Regions from separate parts of the Streptomyces sp. NPDC088817 genome, predicted to be linked through region 4. Evidence: riboswitches for the same ligand, from Rfam matches in the RefSeq annotation. Region 4 holds a riboswitch; each other region holds the start of a gene.
The links. Region 4 has a riboswitch for cyclic di-AMP ahead of ACIP4X_RS10165 (transglycosylase SLT domain-containing protein). Riboswitches for the same ligand answer to the same signal wherever they lie in the genome.
Positions count from the first base shown of each region.

Region 1: linked by a shared signal. The riboswitch ahead of ACIP4X_RS13820 (C40 family peptidase) and the one ahead of ACIP4X_RS10165 (transglycosylase SLT domain-containing protein) in region 4 are both predicted to bind cyclic di-AMP.
Region 2: linked by a shared signal. The riboswitch ahead of ACIP4X_RS19390 (NlpC/P60 family protein) and the one ahead of ACIP4X_RS10165 (transglycosylase SLT domain-containing protein) in region 4 are both predicted to bind cyclic di-AMP.
Region 3: linked by a shared signal. The riboswitch ahead of ACIP4X_RS27385 (M23 family metallopeptidase) and the one ahead of ACIP4X_RS10165 (transglycosylase SLT domain-containing protein) in region 4 are both predicted to bind cyclic di-AMP.

Region 1 covers NZ_JBIVJN010000006.1:270,111-277,285, reverse strand. Annotated here, with positions in the region: gene bioB (biotin synthase BioB) at 1-679, opposite strand, end outside; gene ACIP4X_RS13840 (8-amino-7-oxononanoate synthase) at 827-1,954, shown strand; gene ACIP4X_RS13835 (DUF397 domain-containing protein) at 2,008-2,238, opposite strand; gene ACIP4X_RS13830 (helix-turn-helix transcriptional regulator) at 2,248-3,132, opposite strand; gene ACIP4X_RS13825 (ATP-binding protein) at 3,360-3,815, shown strand; gene ACIP4X_RS13820 (C40 family peptidase) at 3,869-4,342, opposite strand; cyclic di-AMP (ydaO/yuaA leader) riboswitch at 4,346-4,559, opposite strand; gene ACIP4X_RS13815 (alpha/beta fold hydrolase) at 5,274-6,863, shown strand; gene ACIP4X_RS13810 (1-acyl-sn-glycerol-3-phosphate acyltransferase) at 6,948-7,175, opposite strand, start outside.
Region 2 covers NZ_JBIVJN010000009.1:246,520-253,694, forward strand. Annotated here, with positions in the region: gene ACIP4X_RS19370 (AI-2E family transporter) at 1-994, opposite strand, end outside; gene ACIP4X_RS19375 (SOS response-associated peptidase) at 1,238-1,981, opposite strand; gene ACIP4X_RS19380 (sensor histidine kinase) at 2,043-3,155, opposite strand; gene ACIP4X_RS19385 (response regulator transcription factor) at 3,158-3,901, opposite strand; cyclic di-AMP (ydaO/yuaA leader) riboswitch at 4,105-4,279, shown strand; gene ACIP4X_RS19390 (NlpC/P60 family protein) at 4,288-6,396, shown strand; gene ACIP4X_RS19395 (SAM-dependent methyltransferase) at 6,461-7,175, opposite strand, start outside.
Region 3 covers NZ_JBIVJN010000016.1:204,644-211,818, reverse strand. Annotated here, with positions in the region: gene trmB (tRNA (guanosine(46)-N7)-methyltransferase TrmB) at 1-637, shown strand, start outside; gene ACIP4X_RS27395 (PrsW family glutamic-type intramembrane protease) at 657-2,081, shown strand; partial or broken gene ACIP4X_RS27390 (aldo/keto reductase) at 2,140-2,607, opposite strand; gene ACIP4X_RS27385 (M23 family metallopeptidase) at 2,633-3,673, opposite strand; cyclic di-AMP (ydaO/yuaA leader) riboswitch at 3,685-3,842, opposite strand; tRNA gene ACIP4X_RS27380 (tRNA-Met) at 4,087-4,160, opposite strand; gene ACIP4X_RS27375 (dihydrofolate reductase family protein) at 4,211-5,341, opposite strand; gene ACIP4X_RS27370 (amino acid permease) at 5,465-7,175, opposite strand, start outside.
Region 4 covers NZ_JBIVJN010000004.1:345,111-352,285, forward strand. Annotated here, with positions in the region: gene ACIP4X_RS10145 (ABC transporter permease) at 1-751, opposite strand, end outside; gene ACIP4X_RS10150 (ABC transporter ATP-binding protein) at 738-1,682, opposite strand; gene ACIP4X_RS10155 (DUF2092 domain-containing protein) at 1,716-2,930, opposite strand; gene ACIP4X_RS10160 (polyprenyl synthetase family protein) at 3,216-4,226, opposite strand; cyclic di-AMP (ydaO/yuaA leader) riboswitch at 4,709-4,896, shown strand; gene ACIP4X_RS10165 (transglycosylase SLT domain-containing protein) at 4,902-5,387, shown strand; gene ACIP4X_RS10170 (HAD family hydrolase) at 5,427-6,230, opposite strand; gene ACIP4X_RS10175 (ATP-grasp domain-containing protein) at 6,302-7,175, opposite strand, start outside.

The sequences.
Region 1 (7,175 bases), on a different contig from region 4:
CCAGCTCGCGCAGCGAGAAGACCACGTCGACCAGGTCCTCGTCGCTCTCGCCCATCCCCGCGATGAGCCCCGAGCAGGCGGAAAGACCGGCCGCGTGCGCCTTGTGCACTGTGTCCACCCGGTCGGCGTAGGTGTGGGTGGTGGTGATGCCGCCGTACGTCGCCTCGGAGGTGTTGAGGTTGTGGTTGTAGGCGTCGGCCCCGGCCTCGCGCAGCCGTTCGGCCTGGCCGTCGGAGAGCAGACCGAGGCAGGCGCACACCTCGACGCCCTCGTTCTGCTCCTTGATCGCCTTGATGGTGTCGGAGACCCGGTCCACGTCACGGTCGGTCGGACCGCGCCCGCTGGCCACCAGGCAGACCCGCTTGGCGCCGCCCGCCAGTCCGGCCGCGGCGGCCTCGGAGGCCTGGTCGGGCTTGAGCCAGGTGTACTTGAGGATGTCGGCCTTCGAACCGAGCCGCTGGGAGCAGTAGGAGCAGTCCTCGGGGCACAGGCCCGACTTGAGGTTGACGAGATAGTTGAGTTTCACCCGCCGGCCGAACCAGTGGCGGCGCACCTTCCCGGCCGCGGCCACCACATCCAGCAGGTCGTCGTCCGAGGTGGCCAGCACGGCCAGAGCTTCCCCGCGGGTCGGCGACTCGCGCCGAAGCCCCTTGTCCACCAGCGTGTTCAGCAGGTCCATGGGAGCGATCCTGTCCTACGGCCCGGTCCCCGGCCAAGGAGACTCCGCACAACGACGGACACATCGACATGTGGGTATGGCCACATGAGGGACGGCCGGGCTTGCCGCTAGGGTCTGTGCACTGTCTGCGCATGCCCCGGAGGAACCATGGCGTTCGGCTGGATCGACGAGCAGGCGGACGCACGCCGCCGGGCCGGACTCGTAAGGACCCTGCGGCCCCGCCCCGCCGACTCGCCGCTGCTCGACCTCGCGGGCAACGACTACCTGGGGCTCGCCCGCCACCCGGAGGTGACCGAGGGGGCCGCGGCCGCGGCACGCACCTGGGGCGGCGGCTCGACCGGTTCCAGGCTCGTCACCGGCACCACCGAACTGCACGCCGAACTGGAGCGTGAACTGTCCGGTTTCTGCGGTTTCGAGGCGGCGCTGGTCTTCTCCTCCGGATACGCCGCGAACCTGGCCGCGGTCACCGCGCTCGCGCCGCACGGCTCGCTCGTCGTCTCCGACGCGGGCAACCACGCCTCGCTCATCGACGGCTGCCGGCTGGCCCGGGGCACGACACAGGTCGTCGCGCACGCCGACCCGGACGCCGTGCGCAAGGCGCTCGGCACGCACGAGGGCCCGGCCGTGCTCGTCTCGGACACGGTGTTCTCGGTCGACGGCGACGCGGCCCCGCTGGCCGAGTTCGCCGCGGTGTGCCGGGAGCGCGGCGCGGGACTCCTCGCCGACGACGCCCACGGGCTGGGCGTCCTGGGCGCCGGAGGCCGCGGTGCCGCGCACGCGGCCGGACTGGCGGGCGCCGACGACGTGGTCGTCACGGCCACGCTGTCGAAGTCGCTCGGCAGCCAGGGCGGAGTCGTCCTCGGGCCCGCGCGGGTGATCGACCACCTCGTCAACGCGGCCCGGACGTTCATCTTCGACACCGGCCTCGCGCCCGCCGCCGCGGGAGCCGCCCTGGCGGCGCTGCGACTGCTGCGCCGCGAACCGGAGCGGGCGGCACGCGCGCGTGCGGTGGCGGCCGAACTCCACGCACGCCTGACCGCCGCGGGCCTGGAGGCGGTACGTCCGGACGCCGCGGTGGTCTCGGTGCGCGCGCCGTCCCCGGAGCGGGCCGTGCGATGGGCGGCCGACTGCCGGGCGTCAGGCCTCGCCGTGGGCTGCTTCCGTCCTCCTTCCGTGCCCGACGGCATCTCTCGGCTGAGGCTGACCGCCCGCGCGGACCTCTCCGGGGCGCAGATCGAACGCGCTGTACGGGTGATCGGTGGGACGCGGCCATGAGTCGGCGTGACACGGCCGCGCGTCACCGTGGGCGGATGTGACCGGATGGTGCGTCAGACGAGGTGAGCCGCGGCCGTGAAGCGGGCCCAGCTCGCGGGGGAGAAGAGCAGCGCCGGGCCGGCCGGGGCCTTGGAGTCGCGCACGGCGAGCAGTCCGGACCACGGTCCCGCGGCGGGCCGGGCCGTCTCGACGCAGTTGTTGGCTCCCGTGCTCCAGCTGCTGCGCAGCCAGCGCACGTTGTGCAGATCGGTGCTGGAAGATACGTGCCGAGGCAGAGCGGACATGGTGCCTCCTCAGGCGGTACGCGGTGGTGCGCCGTCAGTGTCCTGGCGTATCCCGGCGATGAAGTCCAACGAGTCCTCGGGCGAGAGGGCGTGGATCCGCAGGGTGTCGAAGGCCTCCGTGTAGGCCTCTAGGTCTTCTTTCCGCTCGAGATGGAAGCTACTCGTCAGGTGGTCGAGAACCACCACGTTCAGATCAGAGGTGTTCGAAAACGAGAAGATTACGAAAGGCCCGGTGACGCCGATGTGCGCGCCGGCGGCGAACGGCAGCACCTGGAGCCGTACCTGGGGCAGCCGGGCCGCCTCCGTCAGCCGCTCCAGCTGCCGCCGCATGATCTCGGGGCCGCCCACCTCGCGGCGCAGCACCGCCTCGTCCAGCACCGCGTCCAGCTCCAGCGGCGGTCGCGCCCGCAGCACGTCCTGGCGGGCCAGCCGCACCTCCACCAGCGCGTCCAGCCGGTCCTCGTCGAGCCCGTCCACGGCGGCCCGGGTGACCGCGCGGGCGTACTCGGGCGTCTGCAGCAGCCCGGGGACGACCGAGGTCTCCAGGGTGCGCATCCCGCTCGCCTGCGACTCCAGGCTGATGAAGTCCCGGTAGGTCGGCGGCAGCACGCCGCGGTAGGCGTGCCACCAGTGGTGCCGGCCGTCGCCGTCGTCCAGTCCCGCGAGGACCAGGAGCAGCTCGCGGAGCTGGGAGTCGTGGACCGCGTAGGCGTCCAGGAGCGAGCGCACATCGGCCGGTTTCACCCCACTGGTGCCGGTTTCGATGCGGCTGACCTTCGACTGGTGCCAGCCGACCAGGCGGGCCGCCTCACCGCTGGTGAGGCCCGCGCCGGTGCGCAGCGCGCGCAGTTCGGCGCCCAGCTTCCGGCGGCGCACCGCGGGACCGTGTTGCATGGATGACTCCCTCGCTCCCTCTGAACGCTCCACGCGACCCGCTTCACATACGGTCTTCCGTCGCAGAGTTCACCGCATCGAGCGACAGATATATGCATATCCCGGTGGATCGCCACCGAGAGCGGAGCACTGATGGCAGTCTGACGGCGAAGCACCAGTGCGGGACCGTACTCGAACCATCCGCTCAGTGTCGGACTCCGGCCCCGTGGGAAAGGGACGACGTCGCCATGGCAGACCATCTGGAAGCATCCGTCACTCTGCCGAGCGATCCCGCCTCGGTCTGCGTGGCCCGCGCCTATGTGGCCGGCACGCTCGCGGAGTGGGGCCTTCCGCCGGCCACGGACACCGCCGAGACGGTGCGGCTCATCGTCTCGGAACTCACCACCAACGCCGTACAGCACACTCTGGGGCAGTCACCCACCTTCACGGTGGACCTCGTCCTCGTGCGTGACGAACGGCTGTGCATCGGGGTCACCGACAGCCACCCCCGGTTCCCGAAACGACTGCCGGCCGCCGTCCAGCAGGACAACGGCCGGGGCATGGTGATCATCCGGTGGCTCACCGCCGAGTGCGGCGGCAGTCTGACCGTGCGGCCGACCCGGGAGGGCGGCAAGACGGTCTGCATCGAACTTCCGTGGACGGCTCCCGCCCGACCCGTGACGGCCGCGGGCCAGGAACCGTAGGAAGGTGCGGTGACGACGCCGCGGCGCCGCCACCGCCCCGCACGGCGGCCGGGTCAGCTGATCCGGCCGTACCAGACGCTCTTCGTCCAGATCTTCTGCAGCTTCACCACGTCCCCGGTCTTCGGGGCGTGCCAGATCTTGCCCGAGCCGGCGTAGATGCCGACGTGGTACACGTACGAGCCCGAGTGGAAGAACACCAGGTCCCCGGCCCGGCGGCTGCCCGCCGAGATGTGCCGGCTCCTGTTGTACTGCTGCTCGGCCGTGCGGGGCAGACTCTTGCCCGCCCTCTTGAACGAGTACAGCGTGAGGCCGGAGCAGTCGAACCTCCGCGGCCCCGTGGCACCCCACTGGTAGGGCGCCCCCTTCTTGGACGCGGCGATCTGCAGCGCCTTGGTCCCCATCGTCACGGCCGAGGCCTCGGAGGCCACGCCCGGCACCACGATCGAGCCGCCCACGGCGGCCAGGGTCAGTGCCGAGGCCGTGCCGGCCCGGGCCATCAGCGACGGGACACGATTGAGCGCAGTCATGCGCAACCCTTCGTCAGCCGCCTGTGAAGGATGACCTGTCGGATTCGGGCTGGCGAAGTTGCCCGGCCGCGTTGCCGCGGCTTCACCCCAAGGGCTGCTCGGGCCGGCCATGGTGTGACCGTTCCGGCGACCCGTCGTGCTTGGGTCCTCCACTCCTGCCGATCCACTCCTGTCGACCGGTCATCCGGGCGGCGGCAGGACTCGGCGTCCGCCCGGACCGCCCCGCCGTTGTGGCGGGGGCTTGTCGTCAGACAGGGATCTTCACCCACGGATGTCCGAAAATCCCAATGGAAGCGAGTGTTTGTGTTGTTACTCACCACGCGCCCGTTCGGGTGGACACCCTCGCGATCGAACGGATGCCCCCTCACCCGACGACCCCCGGACCAGCACCGGAAGGCCTTGTTCCGCCGTTCGGGGAGGCGTGTTGCGCAACTGTGGCGGTCCCGGAAGGGGAGCTGAACCTACACCGAAAGGCGGGCGGTCATTCGGGGACATTCCGTGCCGCGTGTCGTGGCGCGCCGCCTTCTGCGCCCGCCGCGCCCCTGGTGGTGGATGACGTCAACTTCCGCAGTTTGGCGGCGTGGTGAGGCGGATGGTGCGCGGCTCGCCGTCCGGCGCCGGCGGCGCGCAGGGCAGGGTGGGTGTCGCCTCCGGTTCGGTCCGGTGCGGAGCGCGTGAGTCGGCAATTGGGGACGATCCGGTCAACCACCCCATAATTCATGACTTCTGGCGCTTACGGTGCCGGGTGTCGCTCCAGGCCGCCCGTGCCTGCCGCGCGGGCCGGCCGCCGGGCTCCGCTCAGCGGGACACGCCGCGCCGCTTATCGGATTGGCAAAGAAGGTCAACGACCCCTGTTCTCAGGGACCTCACAGCCGCAAAGATCCCCGTACCCAATTCGCAACGACGTACGGGGAGGTCCCCCTTGAGGGACATGAGACCCAGGAACCGGGTGCTGGCGCTCGGTTCGGCCGGTGCGCTGGTCACGGCGACCCTGATAGCCGGCGCGGTGGCGACGCCCGCGGCGGGCGCGAACAACGGCCAGGGCCAGGACCGCGAGTCCCGCGGCGCGGCGATCGCCGCCGAGCGTGCCGCGAAGGCCGGCATCGACTGGCAGGACTGCCCCGCCGACTGGGGGCTGGCCAAGCCCATCCAGTGCGGTTACGTCTCGGTGCCGATCGACTACGCCGACCCCTACGGCAAGCAGATCAAGCTGGCCGTCGACCGCATCGGCAACACCGGCTCCAAGGAGGAGCGCCAGGGCGCCCTCGTCTACAACCCGGGTGGCCCCGGCGGTTCGGGCCTGCGCTTCCCGACCCGGGTCACCAACAAGAACGCCATCTGGGCCAACGTGGCGAAGGCCTACGACTTCGTCGGCTTCGACCCGCGCGGTGTCGGCCACTCGGCGCCTATCTCCTGCGCGGACCCGCAGAAGTTCGCCGAGGGCTCCAAGCTCGACCCGGTGCCGGACTCCGAGGCCGACAAGAGCATCCAGCGCAAGCTGGCCCGCGAGTACGCGCAGGGCTGCCTCCAGCGCACCGGCCGCGGCATGCTCCAGCAGATGACCACGCCGAACACCGTCCGCGACCTGGACGTCATCCGCGCCGCGCTCGGCGAGCAGAAGCTCAACTTCCTCGGCGTCTCCTACGGCACCTACCTCGGCGCCGTCTACGGCACGATGTTCCCGGGCCACGTGCGCCGGATGGTCGTCGACAGCGTCGTCAACCCGGCCCGCGAGAACGTCTGGTACCAGGCCAACCTGAACCAGGACGTCGCCTTCGAGGGCCGCTGGAAGGACTGGCAGGACTGGGTCGCCGCGAACGACGCCACCTACCACCTGGGCGCCACCCGCGACGCCGTCCAGCAGCAGTGGCTGAAGCTGCGCGCCACCGCCAAGAAGAGCCCCATCGGCGGGGTCGTCGGCCCGAACGAGCTGATCTCCTTCTTCCAGAGCGCGCCGTACTACGACTCGTCGTGGGCGCCGGTGGCGAGGGTGTTCAGCAAGTACGTCGCCGGTGACACCCAGGCGCTGGTCGACGCGGCCGCCCCGGACCTGTCCGACATCGCGGGCAACATCTCCTCGGAGAACGGCAACGCCGTCTACACCGCGGTGGAGTGCACCGACGCCAAGTGGCCCACCAACTGGAAGACGTGGGACCGGGACAACACGCGGCTGCACAAGACCGCCCCGTTCATGACGTGGGCCAACGCGTGGATGAACCTGCCGTGCGCCACGTGGCCGGTCAAGCAGCAGAACCCGGTGGACGTCAAGACCGGCAAGGGGCTGCCCGAGGTGCTCATCGTGCAGTCCACGCGGGACGCCGCCACGCCGTACGCGGGCGCCGTCGAGCTGCACAAGCGGTTCAAGGGCTCCCGTCTGATCACGGAGAAGGACGCGGGCTCCCACGGAGTCACCGGCCTGGCCAACCCGTGCATCAACGAGCGGGTGGACACCTACCTGCTCACCGGGAAGACCGACTCGGCGGACGTGACCTGCGCGCCGCACGCCACGCCGAAGGCGTAGCGATCGGCATTATCGGCATCAGGTGACGAGGGGCGGCCGGGACACCCGGCCGCCCCTTGCGCGTCTCGGGCGTGCCCGGCGGCGTCAACCGAGCGGTGCCCGCGGGAACCTGCGCCTGTCGCCCTTCCCCTCGGACTGCTCCGCCTTGGCCACGGCCGCGTACTGGTCGACGTACTCCTGCTCGGACAGCGTCAGGATGGCGTACATGATCTCGTCGGTGGCGGCGCGCAGGATCGCCTTCTCTTTCTCCATGCCCGCGTAGCGGGAGAAGTCCAGCGGCTTGCCGAAGCGGATCACGATCGGGTGCGGGCG
Region 2 (7,175 bases), on a different contig from region 4:
CGACGAGCGGGTGCAGGCGCACCGCCCAGCTCATGACCACAGGGTGCAGGACGTGTCCTTCGAGCTGGCCGATGACGACGATGAGGGCGAGCACGGCCAGCGCGGTGAGCGGGCCACGCGCCGCGAGGGCGACCACCGTGGCCACGGCCAGCGCGACCGGTGAGCCCACGAGCGGCACGAACGTCGCGAAGAACACCAGCAGCGTCAGCGGCAGCGCGAGCGGTACGCGCAGCACCGACAGGACGATTCCGACGAGGGCGGCGTTGGTGGCCGCCACGATGATGATGCCGCGCGTGTATCCGGCGAACGTCCGCCAGGCGGCGTACCCGGCCCGGTCCCACACCGGCCGGGCCCGGCCGGGCAGGAGCTGGTCGCGCGCCCACCGCCAGAGCTTCTCGCCGGAGTGGATGAAGAAGACGGAGGAGAAGACCGCGAGGGCACCGCCGGTGACCAGTTCGACGAGCCTGCCGAAGCCGCTGAGCGCGCTGCTGAGGAGCCCGGCGCGGTGGGCGGACAGGTAGGCCAGGATCTGCTTCTGCAGGTCGGCCAGTTTGCCCCGGCTGAGCCGGAACGGCGGGCGCTGGAGCCACTCCTCGATCCTGTGGATGCCGCCGCCGAACTCGCCCGCGAGCTTCGCCGACTCCCCCGCCACCGTGTTGCCGACGAAAGCCAGCAGGGCGGACAGGAACAGGATGCTGCCCACCAGGGCGACGGCGACGCACAGCGCCCTGGGCAGGAAGCGGTTCAGCAGGTCGGTGAGGGGCCGCAGGATCGTGGTGATGACCAGGCCGAGGAACAGGGCCACGGCGATGAGCTGGAAGCGGCCGAGGACGGTGAAGACGCCGTAGACGACGATGCCGACGAGGATGAGGCGCCAGGCGTAGGCGGCGGCGACCCGCAGCCAGGGGACGGTGCTCTCGGCCCTCTGGGCCACCGGAACGGTCCGGGCGTGCGGCGGGAGGCGTACGGAGCCCGCCGGGCGGCTGCCGGACACGCGGCGGACCGGCCGGGGCCCGCGGCCCGGCCCGCCCGCCGGAGCACCCGCAGCAGCCACCGCGTCTCCCCTTCGTCCTGGGCTCCTCTCGAACCTCCTGAGCCCTCTTGAGCACCGTAAGGTCAGGGCGGGCGGGGGCCGGGGTGCAGTTCGGCCGGGTGGGCGGTCATCGGGGGCATCGGGGGGAACGGGTGCCCGTACGGCGCGCGGTGCCGCGCGGGTGGACCGGGGTGGTCCGGCCCGTCACGGCGTCGTCTCCTCCAGCAGTTCGGGGCCGTTGTTGCGCACGTTGTTGACGGCCGGGGAGACGGGCCGGGCGCCGAGCCTGCCGCCCGCCGGGGGACTCAGCAGCGCCCGCAGTTCGCCGGGGTCCTGATGGCGGGGGTCGAGCCAGGCGTCGTAGTGGTCCGGGGTGAGGGCCAGCGGCATCCGGGGGTGGACGCGGCCGGCCTCGTCGGTGGCCTCGGTGGTGATGACGGTGCACGTGGTCAGCCAGGCGGCGGGGTCGTCGTCCCGTGCCACGTGCGGGTCGCGCCAGTACGCGTACAGGCCGGCGAGCGCCATCAGCTCACCGTTCTCGGGGCTGATGTAGTAGGGCTGCTTGCGGGTCCTGCCGGTGTCGGGGGACTTGATCTGCTGCCATTCGTAGAAGCCGTCGGCGGGCAGCAGGCAGCGGTGCCTGACGAAGGCGCGGCGGAAGGCCGGCTTCTCGTGCACGGTCTCCACTCGGGCGTTGATCATCCGGGCGCCCGCCTTCACGTCCTTCGCCCAGGACGGGACCAGCCCCCACCGCAGCGGCCGCAGCTCCCTGCGGACGGCGGCCGGGGTGCGGTCCTCGCGCGGGGCCCGTTCGAGGACGGCCCACACCTCGTCGGTCGGGGCGACGTTCCAGTTCGGCGCGAGCGCCTCCTCGGGGCGCCACTCGGTGACCCGGAAGTGCCGGACCAGGTCCTGCGGACCTCGGGTGGAGACGTAGCGACCGCACATGGGGCCAGGGTGCCACGGTGGCACGGCGGGGAGCGGGAGCGCCTCACGCCCGCCGGTGGGGTCAGCGCTCGGGGGCCGGCAGGGTCATCTCGAAGCGGCAGCCGCCCGGGATGTTGCGTACGGCGGCCCGGCCCTGGTGCGCCTCGACGATGCCGCGGACGATGGCCAGGCCCAGGCCGGCTCCCGCGGGCGGTGTGCGGGAGTGGGTGCCGCGCCAGCCGGTGTCGAAGACGCGCGCGAGGTCCGCCTCGGGGATGCCGCCGCAGCCGTCCGTGACGGACAGGACGACACCGCCGGGGGCGCGTGCGGCGGCGACCGCGACCGTGCCGTCGGCGGGGGTGCGGCGGATCGCGTTGACCAGCAGGTTGCCCAGTACGCGGTTCATCTCCTCGGCGTCCACCTCGACCGGCACCGGCTCGACGTGGCCGGCCACGAGACGGACGCCGAGTTCCTTCGCCAGCGGATCCGCCCCGGCGAGCGCGTCGCCGACCAGGTCGTACACGGAGATCCGGGAGCGGGTGAGGGCGAGGGAGCCGGCGTGGATGCGGGACAGCTCGAACAGGTCGCCCACCATGGCGTCGAGGTGCTCCACCTCGGTGCGGATCTGCCGCAGGTAGCGGTCCGGGTCGGCGGCCACCCCGTCCTCCAGCGCCTCGGACATGGCCCGCAGTCCGGCGAGCGGGGTGCGCAGGTCGTGGGAGATCCAGGCGACGAGTTCCCGGCGGGAGGACTCCAGGGCGCGCTCCCGCTCCCTGGACTCGGCGAGCCGGGCGCTGGTGGCCGCCAACTCGCGGCTCAGATACTCCAATTCGGCGGTCGCCGGGCCGTGGGGCGCGGCGAAGTCGCCGCCGTCGCCGAGCGCGCGGGCCGCGCGGGCGAGCTCGCGGCTGCGGGCCACGACCCAGCGGCCCAGGAGCAGCGCGGTGGCCAGGGACACCACCGCCGCCATCGCCACCACGGTGGTGACGACGGACAGGTCGTGCGGGGACAGGAACATCGCCTGGGCCACGGCCAGGGTGCCGGCCAGCATCGCGCCCACCGCCACGGCGGCGACCACGGCGAGCGAGGCCGTCAGCGAGCGCCGCCGGATCAGCCGCAGCGCGCCCGCCCCGGCCAGTCCGGCCACGGCGGCGCCGAGGAAGGCGTACAGGGCGATGAACAGGGGCTCGCGCACCGTCAACTCCCCTCGTGTCCGGTGGGGTCGAAGCGGTAGCCGACACCCCACACGGTCTGGATGAGGCGGGGCCGGGCCGGGTCGTCCTCGACCTTGCCGCGCAGCCGCCGGACGTGGACGGTGACCGTGGACAGGTCGCCGAAGTCCCAGCCCCACACCTCCCGCATCAGGTCCTCGCGGCCGAACACCCTGCCGGGGTGGCGCAGGAAGAAGGCAAGCAGGTCGAACTCGCGGAGGGTGAGCGCGAGTTCGGTACCGTTCCTGGTGGCGCGGCGGCCTGCCGGGTCCAGGGCGAGTCCGGCGGCTGCGAGCGGTGGCGGCGCGGTCGCGGGGCGGGTGCGCCGCAGCACCGACTCCACCCGCAGGACGAGTTCGCGGGAGCTGAACGGCTTGGTGACGTAGTCGTCGGCGCCGACCTCCAGACCCAGGATGCGGTCCTCCTCGTCGCCGCGGGCCGTGAGCATGATGACCGGCACCGGGCCCCGCCCGCGTATCCGGCGGCACACCTCCAGGCCGTCCATGCCGGGCAGCATCAGGTCGAGCACGACCAGGTCCGGCCAGTGGGCGGCGGCCCGGGCGAGCGCGGCCGGACCGTCCGCGGCGCGGTCGACGACGTGGCCCGCGCGGTCCAGGTAGCCGGAGACGATCTCGGCGACCGTGGTGTCGTCCTCGACGACCAGCACCCGCGCCGCCTCCGGCCGCCGCCCGCCGGACCCGGCGTCCCTGGATTCGTACGACTCCTGCATGCCTCCAGCCTGACACCGCGCCTGCGTGCGCGCCGCCCTCCAGGGGGCACTCCCCGGCCTTCGGCGTCCGGACGTGAGGCAGCTCACGGGAAGGTCACGAATACGTATCGGACATTCCGCACTTCAATCTTCACACCGGGTACACATGTTCGCTAAGTTGACGATCAGGCCGCACGATTGCCTCCGGCGAGTCGCGTCGGATCGTGCGACCTCCGCCGAGTCCGGTACGCACCCGCAGCGGCCGGAGCCGGGGAACCGACCAACCTCGGGGTGAAGCGGCCCAACTGTCCCTCGGGACAAGGGCCGCGGGGCACGCCTTCCACAGAACGTCCGCCCGATGCCGAGAGCTGAACCGGTAGGCGGCCCATGGGAGGGGTGCGTCCTTCTTGACGCCGGAACGACCGAGCGAGGACAGGCCGAGCCGCGCCGAGGTCCAGCAGCGGATCAGCAGCCTCTACGACCGGGCGGAGAACGCCACGGGGAACTTCAACGCCACGCGGGCGATGAACAACATCGCTCGTACGCGACGGGGTTCGGCCGACTGGGGCCGTTCCGGGGGCTCCGATCCGGCGGTGGACCGGGTGACCCGGAAGTGGTTCGACGCGGGGCGCGCCCAGTTGGGGCCGATCGCACCGGCGGTTCTGCCGCCGGACCGTATGCCGAAACCGGCCGACTCCCCCGCCGCGGCGCGGGGCGGGCGTCCGGCGGATGCCCGCGAGGGGCTCGCCCTCGAAGCGGGCCGGGCACCTCGGCCGGAGCTGCCCGCCGGCCCGGCGGCCCCGGCCCCCGAACTGCCGGCCGCGGCCCGGACCACCCCGGAGCTGCCCGCCGCCGCCTCACCCGTACCGGAACTGACCGCCCGCCCCATGCAACCACCCACCGGCACCATGGGCGCGGCCGTACAGCCGGCCACCGGCACCATGGGGGCACTCTCCAACCGCTCCATGCAGCCGCCCCCCACAGGCACCATGAACGCGCTCCCGAACACAACCACCGGCACCATGGAGGCCCCGACCACCGGCACCGTGGGAGTGCTCCCCCACCGCACCATGCAGCCGCCGTCGACCGGCAGCCTGGGCACGCTCCCGAACGCAACCGGCGGCGCGCCCGCCACCGGCACCATGGGGGTGCTGCCCAATGCCCTCATGCAGCCGCCCACCGGCGCCATGGGCGCGCTTCCCGACGGCGTCATGCAGCCGGCGACCGGCACCATGGGGGTGCTCCCCAACCCCACCATGCAGGCACCCCCCACCGGCAGCCTGAGCGCGCTCCCGAACATGACCACCGGCGCGCCCGCCACCGGCGTCGTGGAAGCCGCGACGACCGGCGCCATGGCCGTACTCCCCCACCGCACCATGCAGCCACCGCCCACCGGGACCATGGGGGTGCTTCAGGACGGAACCACGGGGGTGCTCCCGCCAACAGCCATGGAAGCGCCGTCGACCGGCACCATGGGGGTGCTGCCGAACCGCTCCATGCAGGCACCGCCCACCGGCGGCGCGCCCGCCACCGGCACCATGGGGGTGCTCCCCAACCCCACCATGCAGCCGCCCCCCACCGGGGGCCTGGGCGCGCCCCCCACAGGGGCCATGGAAGCCCCGACCACCGGTGCCATGACCGTGCTCCCCGACCGCGCCATGCAGCCGCCACCGGGCGGAGCCATGCAGGCCCCTCTCGCCGGCGCCCTGCAGGCGGCGCCCTCCGTCGGCAGCCTGGGCGCGTTCTCCGGTGGGGCCGTGGAGGCTGGGAGCCAGGATGTGGGGGCGCCGCCCGCCGGGCCCGTCGCGCCGTTCGCGAACGAGGGCGGGGCAGGGCGGCGTCGGCAGGCCGTCGGGGTGCGGCGGGCCCCCAAGGAGCGGATGCGGAACAAGCTCGCCCAGGCCGGCGAGATGCTGGCCCGGCACGCCGCGCGGCAGAGCACGCCGCCGCCCGCCGCGCCCGCGCCTCAGCCGGAGGCGGCGCAGTGGCAGCAGCACGCCACCGGACTCTTCGACACGACCCCGCCGCTGGACGGCAACTCGCTCTTCGACGCCAGCCAGGCGGGGGTCCCTGGCTCCGCGGGCGTTCCTGGAGCGGCGGGCGGGGCGGGAGCCGCCCCCGGCCCCGCCGTAGCCGAGAGCCCGGCCTCCGCCTATGAGCGGAAGGCCGCCAAGGCACTGGCCTTCGCCCGCGCGCAGATCGGCAAGCCCTGCGTGTGGGGAGCCACCGGTCCGGGCTCCTACGACTGCTCGAGCCTGACCCAGGCCGCCTGGCGGGCCTCGGACGTGGCCCTGCCCCGTACCACCCATGAACAGGCCGGCTCCGGCGCGGCGATCGAGCTCGCCGCACTGCAGCCGGGGGATCTGATCTTCTTCTACGGCGAGGTCAGCCACGTGGGCCTGTACACGGGCAACGGCACCATGATCCACGCCCCGAGTCCGGGTGCATCGATACAGGAGGAGTCGATCTTCTTCGCGGGCCCGCAGGCCATCCACAGCGCGATACGGCCGGCCTGAGCCGTCACGGGCGGGGAGGTCCGGGTGACCGCCACGGCCTCACCCGGACCTCCCCGCCCGGCGTTCACACGTCCTTGCGGCCCACCCCGGCGTACACCCAGAACTGGGACGGGTCCTCCGGGACCTCCTCCTCCCGGTCCGGGCGCCACAGCGGGACGTAGACCAGCCCCGGCTGCGCCAGGTCGAAGCCGTGGAAGAGGGACTCGATCTCGTCGTGGGAGCGTGCCGTGACCGGCGAGGTCGCCCGGTCCCGGTACAGCTGCCCGACCGCCGCCGCCGTGTCCGGGCGGTCCTCGTCCGTGGCGTGGGTCAGGGCCAGCCAGCTGCCCGCGGGCAGCGCGTCCCGGAAGGCGGCCACGATCCCGCCGGGGTCCTCCTGCGGGGTGACGAAGTGCAGGATCGTGATCATCAGGACGGCGACGGGCTCGTCGAAGTCGATGAGCTTGCGCACCTGCGGCGCGGAGAGTATCCCCGCGGGATCACGGATGTCGGCGGCCACGATCGCCGCATCCGGGTTGTCGGCGAGCAGGGCCTCGCTGTGCGCGACCGCGACCGGGTCGTTGTCGACGTACACCACCTTGGCGCCGGGACTGGCGGCCTGGGCGACCTCGTGCACATTGCCCTGGGTGGGGATCCCGGAGCCGAGGTCGATGAACTGGCGCACCCCGGCGTCCACCAGGAACCGCACGGCACGGCCGAGGAAGGCACGGTTGGCGCGGGCCAGGGTGCGCACCTGGGGATCGATCGCCGTGAAGGCGGCCACCGCCTCCCGGTCTATG
Region 3 (7,175 bases), on a different contig from region 4:
GTTGCAGCGGCTGTGGTCCACCTGGGGGCTGGACATCGACGGGCAGCGGGTGCTCGACCTCGCCGAGCTGTTCGGGAACACCCGCCCGGTGGTGCTGGAGATCGGCTTCGGCATGGGCGAGGCCACCGCCCGGATGGCGGCCGCCGACCCGGACACCAACATCCTCGCCGTCGACGTGCACACCCCCGGCCAGGGCAATCTGCTGAGCCTCGCCGACGGGCACGGACTCGGCAACGTCCGCGTCGGCAACGGCGACGCGATCATCCTGCTGCGCGAGATGCTCACCCCCGACAGCCTCGACGGGCTGCGCGTCTACTTCCCCGACCCCTGGCCGAAGAAGCGGCACCACAAGCGGCGGCTGATCCAGCCGGAGTTCCTGACGCTGGCCGCCACCCGGCTCAGGCCCGGGGCGCTCGTGCACTGCGCGACGGACTGGGAGCCGTACGCCGAGCAGATGCTCGACGTGCTGACGGCGCACCCGGACTTCGAGAACACCCGGCCCGACGGCGGTTTCGCGCCACGTCCCGGCTTCCGGCCGCTGACCCGTTTCGAGGGCCAGGGACTGGAGAAGGGCCATGTCGTGAACGATCTGCTGTTCCGCCGCGTACCCCGGCCGGAAGACCAGCAGCCTCAGTGACCTCGTGAGGGCCGATGCCGTGGCCACCTGCCCCCCGTACCCGACACCTCCCGGCGCTACCGGCGCTCCCGGCGGCACGTCCCGCCAGCCGCACTGGTGGCAGCGGCGATGGGTCAAGTACGGCGCCCTCGTCACCCTGCTCGCCCTCTCCGGGCTCGTCATCCTCGCCCTGGTGCGCCGGCAGACCGGCACCGAGGGCTTCCTCGTCGGGCTCGGGCTCGCGGTGCTGCCCGTACCGCTGCTGACGGCCGCCTTCCGCTGGCTGGACCGGGTCGAGCCGGGCCCCTGGCGGAACCTGGTGTTCGCGTTCGCCTGGGGCGCCTGCGCGGCGGCCCTGATCGCGATCGTCGCGAACAGTTTCGCCACGCACTGGATCGCCACGGCGACCGCCGACCCCGACGGCGCCGACACCCTGGGCGCGACGGTGATAGCGCCGGTCGTGGAGGAGTCCGCGAAGGCCGCCGCCGTCCTGCTGGTCTTCCTCTTCCGCAGACGTGACTTCACCGGCATCGTCGACGGGGTCGTCATCGCCGGCGTGACCGCGACCGGGTTCGCGTTCACCGAGAACATCCTCTACCTCGGCAACGCCTTCGGCGCCGACCAGCTCACCGGTGACCGTGGCATCGCCTCCGTCACCGCGGCGACCTTCTTCGTCCGCGTCATCATGTCGCCGTTCGCGCACCCGATGTTCACCGTGCTCACCGGCATCGGCTTCGGCATCGCCGCGATGTCCTCGGACCGCCGCCGGCTGCGGCGCCTGCTGCCGCCCCCGGCCGGACTGCTGCTCGCGATGGGCATGCACGCCCTGTGGAACGGCTCGGCGACCTTCGGCGAGTACGGCTTCTTCGCGGTCTACGCCGCCATCATGGTGCCCGCCTTCGGGCTGCTGACCTGGCTGGTCGTGTGGACCCGGCAGCGCGAGCTGAGGACCGTGCGCGAGGAACTGCCCGCGTACACGGCCGCGGGATGGCTCACCCCGGCCGAACCGTTCGCCCTGGCCTCCATGCGGGCGCGCCGACTGGCCCGCGACCACGCCCGGCGCCACCTCGGCAGGCAGGCGGCGCGGACGGTCGCCCGGTACGAGGCGTACGCGACCTCGCTGGCGTTCCTCCGGCACCGCGGGCGCCTTGGGCGGGCCGGTGCCGACTTTGCCGTACGGGAGCGGGAACTGCTGCACGAGCTGTGGCGCAGGCGGGAGGTGGCGCAGCCCGCGCTGGACCACGCGGCCAGGATGACGACGCCCACAGCCGCGCCCCCCTGGCCGGGGTACGCGGTGCACGGGGTCTACGGGATGCACGGGGTGCACGCGCAGTCGCTCGGGTACGGATCGTACGGACCGGCGACGCCGTATCCCTACGGTCCGGCGTACGGCTCGGCGACGCCCCACCCCTATGGCCCGGCGGTGCCGTATCCCTCGTACAACCCTTACCGGACCCCGTCGTAGGTACTCCCGGGGACGGGGGTCACGCCGACGCCCGCGTCAGCTTCCCGAGTTCGTCCGCGGTCTCCAGGTGCTTGGCCGCGCCCTGCGCCCGCGCGCTGTCCACCGTCGTACCGGGCCGGTACTTGCCGGTCAGGAACCCGGAGGCGAGCGCGAAGTAGGGGACGACGGCCAGGCCCGACCGTTCGGCGACGCTCCGCAGACCGTCTTCGTAGGTGTCGCGCGAGACCAGGTTGTAGTGCGGCTGGAGCGCCACGTACCGGGCGAGGCCCTCGCGCTCGGAGAAGTCCAGGGAGGCCCGGAGGCGCTCGGGCGAGATGTTGGAGGCGCCGATGTGCCGCACCTTGCCCGCCCCGACCAGTTCGTCGAGCGCGCCGATGATCTCCTCGACGGGGACTTCCGGCTTGTCGAAGTGCGTGTAGTACAGGTCGATGTGGTCCGTGCCCAGGCGCCTGAGGGAGGCGTCGGCCGCGGCCTTGATGTTGGCGGCGCTCAGCCCCAGGTGGTCGGGGTGCTGGCACGGCCTCGTCGGCGGTGGGACCGGTCCGTGTCCGTCAGGGGGTGAGGCCCCTGTCGCGCAGCCACGCCATCGGGTCGATCCCGGTGGACTGGCCGCCCGGGTGGACCTCCAGGTGGAGGTGGGGCCCGGTGACGTTGCCGGTGGCGCCCACGCGGCCGATCACGTCGCCCGTGCTGACCTGCTGGCCGACGCTGACGCTGATCGACGACTGGTGGCAGTACCAGAGCTCGGTGCCGTCGTCGAGGGTGAGGATCGTGCGGTAGCCGTAGGCGCCGGCCCAGCCGGCCTCGGTGACGGTGCCGGTGTGGATCGCCTTGAGCAGGGTGCCCGTGGGCGCGGCGAAGTCGAGGCCCGTGTGGTAGCCGGAGGACCACATGGAGCCGGCCTGGCCGAAGGTGGAGGTGAGCGTGTACGAGGAGGTCGGCAGCGTGTACTGCTTGGCCAGCTCGGCCAGCCGCGCCTCCTCGGCCTTCTGCGCGGCCTCCTCCTCCGCCTTCTTCTTCTTGGCGGCGGCCTCGGCCTCGGCCGTCTCCCGCGCCTTGGCGGCATCGGCGGCGGCCTTCTTGGCGGCGGCGGCCTGGGCGTCCGCCTGGGCCTTGGCCTCGATCTGCACCTGCTGCTGCTCGGCCTGCGCCATGATCCGGTTGCGCAGCACCTCGCCGGCGTCCGAGGTGCCCTCCTGCTGGGTCTCGGCGGCGGTCACGCCGATACCGCTGAGCGCGGTGGCCGAGCCCTCGGGGGCGGCGTCGGAGTTGTCGTCGAACAGGGAGCCCACGGAGGGCAGGTCGGGCAACGAGATGGACACCGGCGGCTTGGCGCTGTTGGCACTGGCCATGCCGCCCGCGCCGACGGCGGCGATGACGCCGACACCGAGAACGGTGGAGCTGCGGGCGAGCCCGCCGCCGCGCTGCTTGGCGACGCGGTGCCGGCCGCGCACGGGACGGAGGGACTCCGCGCTCGGGTTCCACTCCTCCCAGGGGCCCTCATCGGCGCTTCGGCTGTCGTAGCCGAAGGTCTCGCCGTGCTGGCGGCTCGACGCGAACGGGGCTTCCGGGGCAGGCGGGTTGGACGCCACGAAGGCGCACTCCTTTCCTTCCGTCTCGCCTACCGGGTTAGCTGACGGGTTCGGAGCGGGAAGGTCTCCTACGCGCGTAAACAAGCCGTGCTGACACGGAAGTTACGCTCGATTCACCCCAAAGTAGGTGGTTCCCCGGTTCCCTTGCGGGATTCGGCGTGCGCGCACGGAGCCGCCTCTTGTGACGGCTGGGACGACCGTGCTGCGTTATCGAACGTTAATAGACGCGAGCCCCTGATTCCAAGCCGTTCGGCTTGATCACTCAACCTTCCGGCCCGACCTTACGGTCCATGAGCACCGAAACTCGGGCGAGTCGACCGCACTTTCCGGAGGACTTGAGACGAGCGCCCGTGGATCCGTGAAAACACTCAGGGCCGGAATCCATGAATCGAATTCCGGCCCTGAGTCTTCAGTAGCGGGGACAGGATTTGAACCTGCGACCTCTGGGTTATGAGCCCAGCGAGCTACCGAGCTGCTCCACCCCGCGTCGTTGTGTCACCAGTATATGTCATCCGGAACGCCGCTCGCACCAACCCCTCAGCCGAGCAGATGCCGGTTGGGTTCCGTGGCCCTCTCCTCGAACTCCGGCACCACGACGACGACCGCGCCGCCGGCCGCCAGCACCCCGGTTCCGTCGGCGCCCTCGACGAACGTGTCCGGCTCCCGCCACGCCGTCACCACCCGCCGCACCCCGGCGTCCAGAATCAGCCGGGCGCACGGACGCGGCCGGGAGGCGCGGCGGGCGCACGGCTCCAGGCTGCTGTACACCGTGGCGTCCGGCAGCCGCGGATCCGCCGGGTCGACCTTGGCCAGCGCCGCCTCCTCCGCGTGCACGACCGGGTCGTCCCCCTCCCGCGAGTAACCGCGGGCGAGTTCGGTCCCGTCGGCGGCGACCACCACGGCGCCCACGCTGAACGCGGTCCGGGACGGCGGGCACTGGGCCGCCAGTTCGCAGGCGATCCGGAGCCAGTGCCGGTCCGCGGGAGCGGCGCGGCCGGCGGTGCCGGGGGCGGTGGGCTCGTAGCGCACGAGGACGACGTCCTCGATGGTCCGCGTCTCCACCAGCCGCAGCCGGCCGCCCTGGTAGGTCCCGGGCCCGAACAGCCGGGGCGCGTCGGGGTCCCCCACGAACAGCGGGGCGAGCACGAGCTGCACCTCGTCCGCGAGTTGCTGCCGCAGCAGCTGGGTGTGGACGGTCCCGCCGCCCTCGACCATGAGCCGGCGCACCCCGCGTACGTCGTGCAGGTGCTCGAGCAGTCGGGCCCAGTCGAGTTCGGCGCCCAGCGGCACGACGTCGGCGGCCAGGCCCGTGCGCCGCAGCCGCAGCGCGCCCTCGTCGGTCGTGTAGAGGACCTTCTCGCCGCCGGTGTGCCAGAAGGGCGCCCCGGGGTCCAGCTCGCCGGAGGCGCTGACCGCGACCTTCAGCGGGTACTCCGGCCTTCCGGCGGCGCGGCGGGCGGCCCGCCGCTCGGGCGAGTTGACCAGCAGCCGCGGGTTGTCGGCCCGCAGGGTGCCGGCGCCGATGAGGATCGCGTCGGCCGACGCCCGCACCTCGTCGACGCGGTCGAAGTCGGCGGGGCTGGAGAGCAGCAGGCGTTCGGGGCCGGTGTCGTCCAGGTAGCCGTCGAGCGAGACGGCGGCGGACAGCAGGACGTACGGGTGGGGCATCGACGCCCTCTCTCTCGGCGACGGGCTCGCCTCCAGTGTGACCGACGCCGCCGACCGCGGACGTGGCACCACCGTGCCGGGAGCGTACCCGGGGCGGGCGGGCCGCCCATCGGTCGGTGCGGGTCAGTGATCGAGGCTGATGCGGAACCGCAGCCGGCAGATGACGGCGTCGGTGTGGCGGCGCAGGGCGCGGTCGAGGACCGCGCCGCGCTGGTTCTGCAGCAGCCGCAGCCAGGGCCTGGGCAGATGTGTCTCCGGGATGAGGACGACGATCCGGCACTGCCGCTCCTGGGCGGCCAGCGCGCGCACATGGTCGACGACGGGCCGGGTCAGGGACCGGGTGCGGCTGTGCAGCACGGTGAGGGGGACACCGGGCTGCCAGGCGTTCCAGGCGGCGTGGACCTCGTCGGCGGAGGGGGCGGCGCGGTCCTCGGGATGCACGACGGTGACGGCGCGGACCTCGTCGCTCAGTGACAACGCGGCGCTGATGGCCTCGCTGGTGAGCAGGTTGACGGCGCCGACGGGAACGACGACGACCGAGTGGCGCGGCGCGGGCCGTGCGGGGACCTCGCCGAGGTGCAGGGCCGCGCCGATGCGCTGGTAGGTGCGGTGCACCGACTCGAACGCGGCCACCAGGACGGTGACCGCGGCGAAGACCAGCCAGCCGCCCTCGCCGAACTTCGACACCAGTTCGATGACCAGCGCCGCGAAGGTCAGCAGTGCCCCGAGGCCGTTGACGGTCGCGCGCCACCGCCATCCGGGACCCCGGTCCAGGTGCCAGTGCCGGACCATGCCGGCCTGGGAGAGGGTGAATCCGATGAACACGCCGATGGCGAAGACCGGCACCAGTTTCTGGGTGTCGCCCTCGGACACGACCAGCAGGACCAGGGCGGTCGCGGCGAGCACGACGACGCCGTACCGGTAGACCTGCCGGTCGGCCCGCAGTCCGAAGACGTGCGGCAGATGGTTGTCGCGTGCCAGCAGGGAGGTCAGGACGGGCATGCCGCCGAAGGAGGTGTTGGCCGCCAGCGCGAGCAGCGTCATGGTGGCGAACTGCACCACGTAGAAGCCCGCGTTGTGGCCCAGGGACGCCTCGGTGAGCTGTGCCAGGACGGTCTTGGTGCGGCTCGGTGCGACGTGGAACTTGCCGATGAGCAGCGACAGCCCGATGAGCATGGCGCCGAGCAGCGCCCCGAGCGCGACCTCGGTGCGCTGCGCCCGCCGGGCCCTCGGGGTGCGGAAGGTGGGGACGGCGTTCGCGATGGCCTCCACGCCGGTGAGCGCCGAGCAGCCCGAGGCGAACGCCCGCAACAGCAGCAGGACTCCGACCGCGGAGACGGCCGAGGCCGTCGGATGGACGGGCGGGACCGCCGGTGTCCGCCGCACCAGCCCGGCCACGACGACAGCGGCGATCGCCACGACGAACACCACGGTGGGAGCGATCAGCACCTTGGCGGACTCGGCGACCCCGTAGAGGTTGACCGCCGTGATCAGCCCCAGCACGATCACGCACAGCAGCACCCGGTCGCCGTACAGGACGGGGAAGGCGGAGGTGAGCGCGGCCACGCCGGCGGAGACCGACACGGCGACGTTCAGCACGTAGTCGATGATCAGCGAGGCGGCGGCGACCAGACTGACCCGCCGGCCCAGATGGCGTCCCGCGACCGCGTACGCGCCGCCCCCGTTGGGGAACGCGGCGATCACCTGCCGGTAGGAGAACGTCAGAGCCGCCAGCAGCACCACGATCGCCAGCGTGACCGGCAGCGTGAACCCCAGTCCCCGGCTGCCGGCCGCCGCCAGCACCACCACGATCGCCTCCGGCCCGTAGGCCACC
Region 4 (7,175 bases):
AGAGATACGGCTGGATCGCGTGCAGCTGGGGTATCTGGTCGAGGATCTGAACGGTGATCAGCAGGCCCACGGTCGTGGCCATCGCCGCGATCCCGCTGCTGGTCAGCGTCGACACGAACAGCCCGAGGGCGGCCAGCCCGATCAGGGACGCGGCGACGACGAGGGCGATCAGCAGGGCCCGGACCAGCCCGTCGGCGAAGCTGATCCGCGTGCCGGAGATGGTCGTCGGATCGCCGAGCGGGAACAGCAGCGCGCCCACGAGGAGCGCCGAGACGGCGACCACCAGGGTGGCGACGAGGCAGAAGGCCATCGCCGTGGCGTACTTGGCGAGCAGCAGGCGGGTGCGGCCGGCGGGGGCGACCAGCAGATAGCGCAGCGTGCCCGCGTTCGCCTCCCCGGCGACGGCGTCGCCCGCGATCACGCCCACGGCCATCGGCAGGAAGAACGGCAGCGTGGCGGCCAGCGCCGTGAAGACCAGGAACAGTCCGTTGTTGGTGACCTGCGCGATGAACGCCGGGCCCTCGCCGCCCCCGCCGCCACCGCCGACGGGCGCACCGTCCCGCGTCTCGATCCTGACGGCCACGCCGACCAGGACCGGCACCCCGGCCAGCACGCCGAGCAGTGCGAGTGTGCGCCAGCGCCGGAAGGTGGTCACCAGCTCGCTGCGCAGCAGCCCGAAGGTCCACAGCGGACCCGGGGCGCGGAGGGCCGTGTCCGCGGCCCGTTCCGCTGAGACCTCAGCCCGCGACATCGAAGCCCTCCCCCGTGAGCGCGACGAACGCGTCCTCCAGCGAGGCCCGTTCGATGCCGAAGCCGCGTACGCGCACGCCCGCCGTCACCAGCGCGGCGTTCACGTCGGCGAGGTCCCGCTCCGGCGGGTCGCCGGTCACCCGGTCCTCGCCCACGGTGATGTCGGCGACGCCCTGTTCCTTCAGCACCCGGGCCGCCTCCCCCGTGTCGGGTGTGGTCACCACCAGCCGGCCGCGCGCTCCGGCGGACAGTTCCGCCACGGCGCCCTGGATGATCAGCCGGCCCTGCGCCATGACCGCCGCGTGGGTGCACACCTGCTCGATCTCGTCGAGCAGATGGGAGGAGAGGAAGACGGTCGTGCCGTCGGAGGCCAACTCCCGGACCAGCGAGCGGATCTCGCGCATGCCCTGCGGGTCGAGGCCGTTGGTCGGCTCGTCCAGGACGAGCAGTCTGCGCGGCTGGAGCAGCGCGGCGGCGAGCCCCAGACGCTGTTTCATGCCGAGGGAGTAGGCCTTGGCCTTCTTGCCCGCCGCGGCCGTCAGGCCCACCCGGTCCAGGGCGGTCGTGACCCGGGCGCGCCGGGTGCGGGGGTCGGCGGTCGGGTCGGCGGCGTCGTAGCGCAGCAGGTTGTCCCGGCCGGAGAGGAAGCCGTACAGGGCCGGGCCCTCGATGAGGGCGCCGACCTGCGGGAGCACGGTGCGCGAGGACCGGGGCATGGGGCGCCCCAGTACCCGCGCCGTGCCGGAGGTGGGCTCGATGAGCCCCATCAGCATGCGGATGGTGGTGGTCTTGCCGGAGCCGTTGGGGCCGAGGAAGCCGAAGACGCTGCCCGCCGGGACGGTCAGGTCGAGACCGTCGACGGCGAGCTGTCCGCCGCGGTAGCGCTTGGTGAGCCCGCGGGTGTGGATGACGCCGACATCCGCTTCGTCCATCGGCTCCCTCGTTCCCTCGTGTCCGGCGCGTGCTCACTTCCCGGCGTTTGCCGCCTTCACCAGCGTGTCCTTGGTGACCGCGCCGACGTACACCTTGCCGTTGTCCGTGATCAGCGCGTTGACCAGGCGGGTGGAGAAGACCGTGCCCTTGCCGAACGTGCCGCTGACCTGGTCGCCGAGCGAGTCGAGGAATCCGCCCAGCTCGCCCTTGCCGGAGGACGACGGGATGCCGCCCTTGGTGCCGGTGTCGAGCACGGCGATGGAGTTCCAGCCCTTGCCGATGATCTCCGGGCCCTTCTTCTCCAGGCCCTTCTCCCGCGCGTCGCGCTCGTGGAACTGCCGGCCCGGGCCGGCCTTCCGCTCGGCGCTCCGCCCGCCGTCGGTTCCGGCGTCCTTCTCCTCGGTGACCTTCGCGCCCTTGGGCGGGGTGAAGTCGAAGGTCGAGGCGGCGGGCCTGGCGAAGTCGATCCGGGTGAAGCCGGCGTCCACCACGGCGGCGCCGCCGCTGGCCGGGGTGAGCGTGAACTTCAGCGGCAGTCCGGTCTTGGCGTCCACCGCGATGCTGATCGCGCCGACCGTGGTGCCGGAGGCGTGCTTCGGCTCGATGACCAGCCGGTAGGCGTCGCGGCCGGCGACCTGCGCGGTGCCGTCGACCTTCACCGAGGTGGTGTCGTCGACCGACTTCAGGGCCTCGTCGGCGAAGTCCTTGGGCGTGGCGGGGACCTCGTCCCGGTGCTTCTTGCCGCTGTCGGCGGCCGTGCCGTGGAAGACCTCGTTCGACTTGCTGTCGTAGCCCCAGACGTCCTTGCCGTTGTGGATGAGGCTGTACTCGGCGGCGCTCTCGATCAGGGAGACCTTCTGCCGGTCCTCGCCGTCGGCGGCGACGCGCAGGGTGTGCGTACCGGACGCCAGCTCGGACAGCTTTGACGCCGGGTCGGCCGACGAACCGTCACCGCCCCCCATGGCGCCGGAGGCCAGGCCGCTCTCCAGGCCGCCGAGGTTCGGCAGACCGAGATCGGTGCTGATCTTGACCGTGCCGGACAACTGCTCGACGTCCGACTTGGCGATTTTCTCTATGAGTTGCTGTGCGGTGATCTTCGGCAGGTCGGGGTCGCCGGACGCGGCGAGTGCCGGGACGAGCCCGATGGTCGCCGCGGCCACCCCCACCACCGTGACCGGGACGACGTAGCGCGCGGCCTTGCGGCGCCCCGCGCGCAGGTCGTCGGCTTCGGATCCGTTCGGTGCCATGTGTGCCCTACCTCCGTCATCGGCGGCGGCTGTCCTGCTGCACTCGGGTATCACCCTCAGCCGCCATTCTCACCCAGATCGGTGAGGAGTGGTGTGCTCCGTGGTGTCCATCTGACCAAATCGGCCGGGCGGAAGCGTCAGACCCCGGAGCCAACTCCGTGTACGTCTGCGGTATGACACACCAAGGGCGACGCCTCCCCCACCCCCTAGGGGTGGGCCGGAGAACGCCGCTCGGAAGGGGCCGCCCGGCGGGATGTCCGGGCAGGTCGCGGTACCGGACGGGCGTCAGCCGGCCCGGTGCACCACCGCGTCGCACATCTGCAGCAGCGCGGCCTTCGCCTCGCACTTCCGCAGCGGTGCCAGCGCGGCCCGCGCCTCCTTGGCGTAGCGCACGGCGTCCCGGCGGGCCTGCTCCAGCGCCGGGTGCGCGCGCAGCGCCGTCAGCGCCTCCGCGAGCCGCGCGTCGTCGGTCAGGTCGGAGTCCAGCAGCTCGCACAGCGCGATGTCCTCGGGCAGCCCCAGCCGGGCCGACCGCTCGCGCAGCCGCAGCACCGGCAGCGTGGCGATGCCCTCGCGCAGATCGGTGCCGGGGGTCTTGCCCGACTCGCGCGAGTCGGAGGCGATGTCCAGGACGTCGTCCGCGAGCTGGAAGGCGACGCCCAGCCGCTCGCCGTACTGGGTCAGCACGTCCACGACGTTCTCGTCGGCGCCGGACATCATCGCGCCGAACCGGCACGACACCGCCACCAGCGATCCGGTCTTGCCGCCCAGCACGTCCAGGTAGTGGTCGACCGGGTCCCGGCCGTCCTGCGGGCCCGCCGTCTCCAGGATCTGACCGGTGACCAGCCGTTCGAACGCCAGGGCCTGTACCCGGACGGCCTCCGGGCCGAGGTCGGCGAGGATCTGCGAGGCACGGGCGAACAGGAAGTCGCCGGTCAGGACCGCGACCGAGTTGCCCCAGCGGGTGTTGGCGCTGGCCACCCCGCGGCGCACGGCGGCCTCGTCCATCACGTCGTCGTGGTACAGCGTGGCCAGATGGGTCAGCTCCACCACCACGGCCGACGGCACGACCCCCGGCGCGTACGGGTCACCGAACTGGGACGCGAGCATCACGAGCAGCGGCCGGAACCGCTTCCCGCCCGCCCTGACGAGGTGCTGCGCGGCCCCCGTGATGAACGGGACCTCGCTCTTGGTGGCTTCGAGCAGCCCTTCCTCGACAGCCGCCAATCCGGCCTGGACATCGGCTTCGAGAGCCTGGTCCCGCACGCTCAGCCCGAATGGCCCGACGACGGTCACGAGGGGTCTCCTGTCTGCTGGTGTCTGGTGGGATTTACACGGTTTGTCGATAGGTCGCTGCCCTCACTCAAGTCAGCGTATCCGGTCACGTTTCGATCACCGATATCGCCCACCTATACGGGCCAGGCCGCATCACCCGACGTGACCACGGTCACGCGTCCGCCACATGGCCCATCCCCGCTCACACCCGAAGTCCGATTCACCCCTATTGGGGTTTCAATTCTCTTTAGCGGTAATTGCGCTTCGGGTGCGCAAACCGTGAGTTGGGTCACTATGCCCTCTCTTCGCACCACCTCTCGCAGTCCTTCACATTCCCTTTACGGACAACGGAGTTGACCCTTGGCGGACGCAAAGGATCAAGTACCACATACACCCCCGACCAAGGTCAAATAGGGCGAGTGTGATTCCGCCACTTGTTCGGGACATGTGCTCTCGCATACGTTCCCGGCCATCGGGCGGACGCCGAATCCTGCCGCCGCCCGTAATCCCAACGACCGAATGAACCACGGCAGGAGCGGGGGACCCAGGTAAGCCGCCGGGCCGGGCTCGTACGTCCTACGTCGTACGCCGCACCGGAACGGCTCGGGGTGAAGCCGCGCCCTTCACGGCGCGGCCGGGCACCTCCCCGCCCGAACCCGACAGCTCACCTCGCAGGCGACGGAGAGGAATTCCCCCATGCCTGCAAACGGTCAGCGCCGCTCTTCCCGCACCGCCCGCCTCGTCCGCACCCTCGCCGCCACCGGCACGGGCGCAGCCGTCCTCGCCGTGCCGCTGCTCGGCGCGACGACGGCCTCCGCGGCGACCCCGGCCACCGTCCACACGGCCGCGAGCTTCGGCTACCCGAACAACCTCGACGGCTGGATCCGCGCCTCCCTGGCCGTCATGGCACAGAAGGGCATCCCGGGCTCCTACAACGGGATCCACCGCAACGTCATCCGCGAGTCCTCCGGCAACCCGCGCGCCATCAACCTCTGGGACTCCAACGCCAAGAAGGGCATACCCTCCAAGGGTCTGCTCCAGGTCATCGACCCGACCTTCCGGGCCTACCACGTGAACGGGACGTCCTGGGACATCTACGACCCGATCGCCAACATCACGGCCGCCTGCAACTACGCGGCCAAGCGGTACGGCTCCATCGACAACGTCCACGGCGCCTACTGACCGGACCGCGGCGGGCCCACACCGGCCGGTGCCCCGGCACTAGACAAACAGTCGTTCGAGGACGACGGCGATGCCGTCGTCCTCGTTCGACGTCGTGACCTCGTCGGCCACCGCCTTCAGCTCGGGGTGGGCGTTGGCCATGGCGACCCCCCGGGCGGCCCACTGGAACATCGGGATGTCGTTGGGCATGTCGCCGAAGGCGAGGGCGTGCTCACGGCCGAGGCCCAGGTGTTCGGCGGCGAGTGCCAGTCCGGTCGCCTTGGTGATGCCGCACGGCTGGAGCTCCACGGTCCCGGGTCCCGACATGGTGACCGTGGCGAGGGACCCCACCACACCGCGGGCCGCCGCCGCCAGCTCGTCGTCGGACAGCACCGGGTGACGCAGCAGCACCTTGCTGATGGGCGCGTGCCACAGGTCGTCGCGCCGTTCGACCCGTACGGCCGGCAGCGACGGGTGCGGCATGCGGTACCCCGGCTCGATGAGCGTGACCCCGTCGGCCCCGTCCTGGTCGACCGCGGCGTACACCTCCCCCACCTCGGCCTCGATCTTGCCGAGCGCGGTCTCGGCCAGCTCCCGGTCCAGGGTGACCGACCACAGCAGACGGTCGCCGCCGGCGTCGTAGAGCTGTGCGCCCTGACCGCACACCGCGAGTCCCGTGGTGCCGAGGACGCCGAGCAGTTCCCTTACTCTCGGCGCCGGCCGTCCGGTCACCACGAGGTGCCGGGCACCGGCGGCCGCCGCCTTCGCGAGCGCGGTGAGGGACCGTTCGGACACGGTGTCGTCGCCGCGCAGCAGCGTTCCGTCCAGGTCGGTGGCGATGAGGGTGTATGCGAGGGCGGCCATGATCAGAGAATACGGATGCCCCGGCCCGCCGACTCGACCGGAGCGTGCTTCTCGTTCGGACCGGTTCCTCCTCAACCGGTCGTGCCGCCGCGCCGGTTGGTCCGCCACAGCTGATAGAGGTGCCGGGCGCCCGGCCGCACGAAGCGCGCGAGCATCGTCACGAACGGCAGCGGATCGTCCCCCGCGAGCCAGGCCAGCTCCGTGCCGCTCGCCCTCGCCGGCGCGTGCGGTGTGGTGTAGCCGCTGCGGCGGTAGGCGAGGAGGGCGGGCAGGTCGATGTTCTCCACGACATACCGGTGTCCGGTGCGCTGCTCGCCCTCCGGGACGGGGCGCCCGGTCAGGTCGAGGTGCATGGCGCGGACGACGTCCACGCCCGAGCCGCTCTCGAAGAGCCGGAACTGCGCGCCCATGCGCGGATTGAAGTCGAGGAGCTTGTACTGCCCGTCGCGCCGGTCGAAACGCAGGTCGAGGTCGACGATGCCGGTGAAGCCGATCTGCTTGATGAACCGGGCGGCGAGGTCGGCGAGTTCCGGGTTGTCGACGACGTACGCGTTCGCCGTCATGCCCGCGTGCGGCGGCCAGGAGCGGACCTTGACGCCGGTGAACATCGCGAGCGGGTTCGAGCTCCGGTCGAAGTAGGCGTGCACGATCCAGTCCTCGGCCTCCTCCCGCGGCAGGTACTCCTGGAGGATCACGCCTGGCCGCTCGCCCCAGTCGCGGGCCAGGGCCAGCAGGCCCTCGCGGCTGTTGATCCTCGTCGTGCCGTTCACCGCGGGGCTGCTGCGCCGCACGAACGCCTCGCGGTTCTTGGCCACCACCGGGAAGCGGGTCTTCTCGGCGAACGCCACGACGTCCTCGTACGACTGCGGGAAGGCGGCCCCGGGGCTCGGGATGCCGTGCTCCACGCACAGTTCGTGCAGGCCCTGCTTGCTGGCCAGGCGGCGC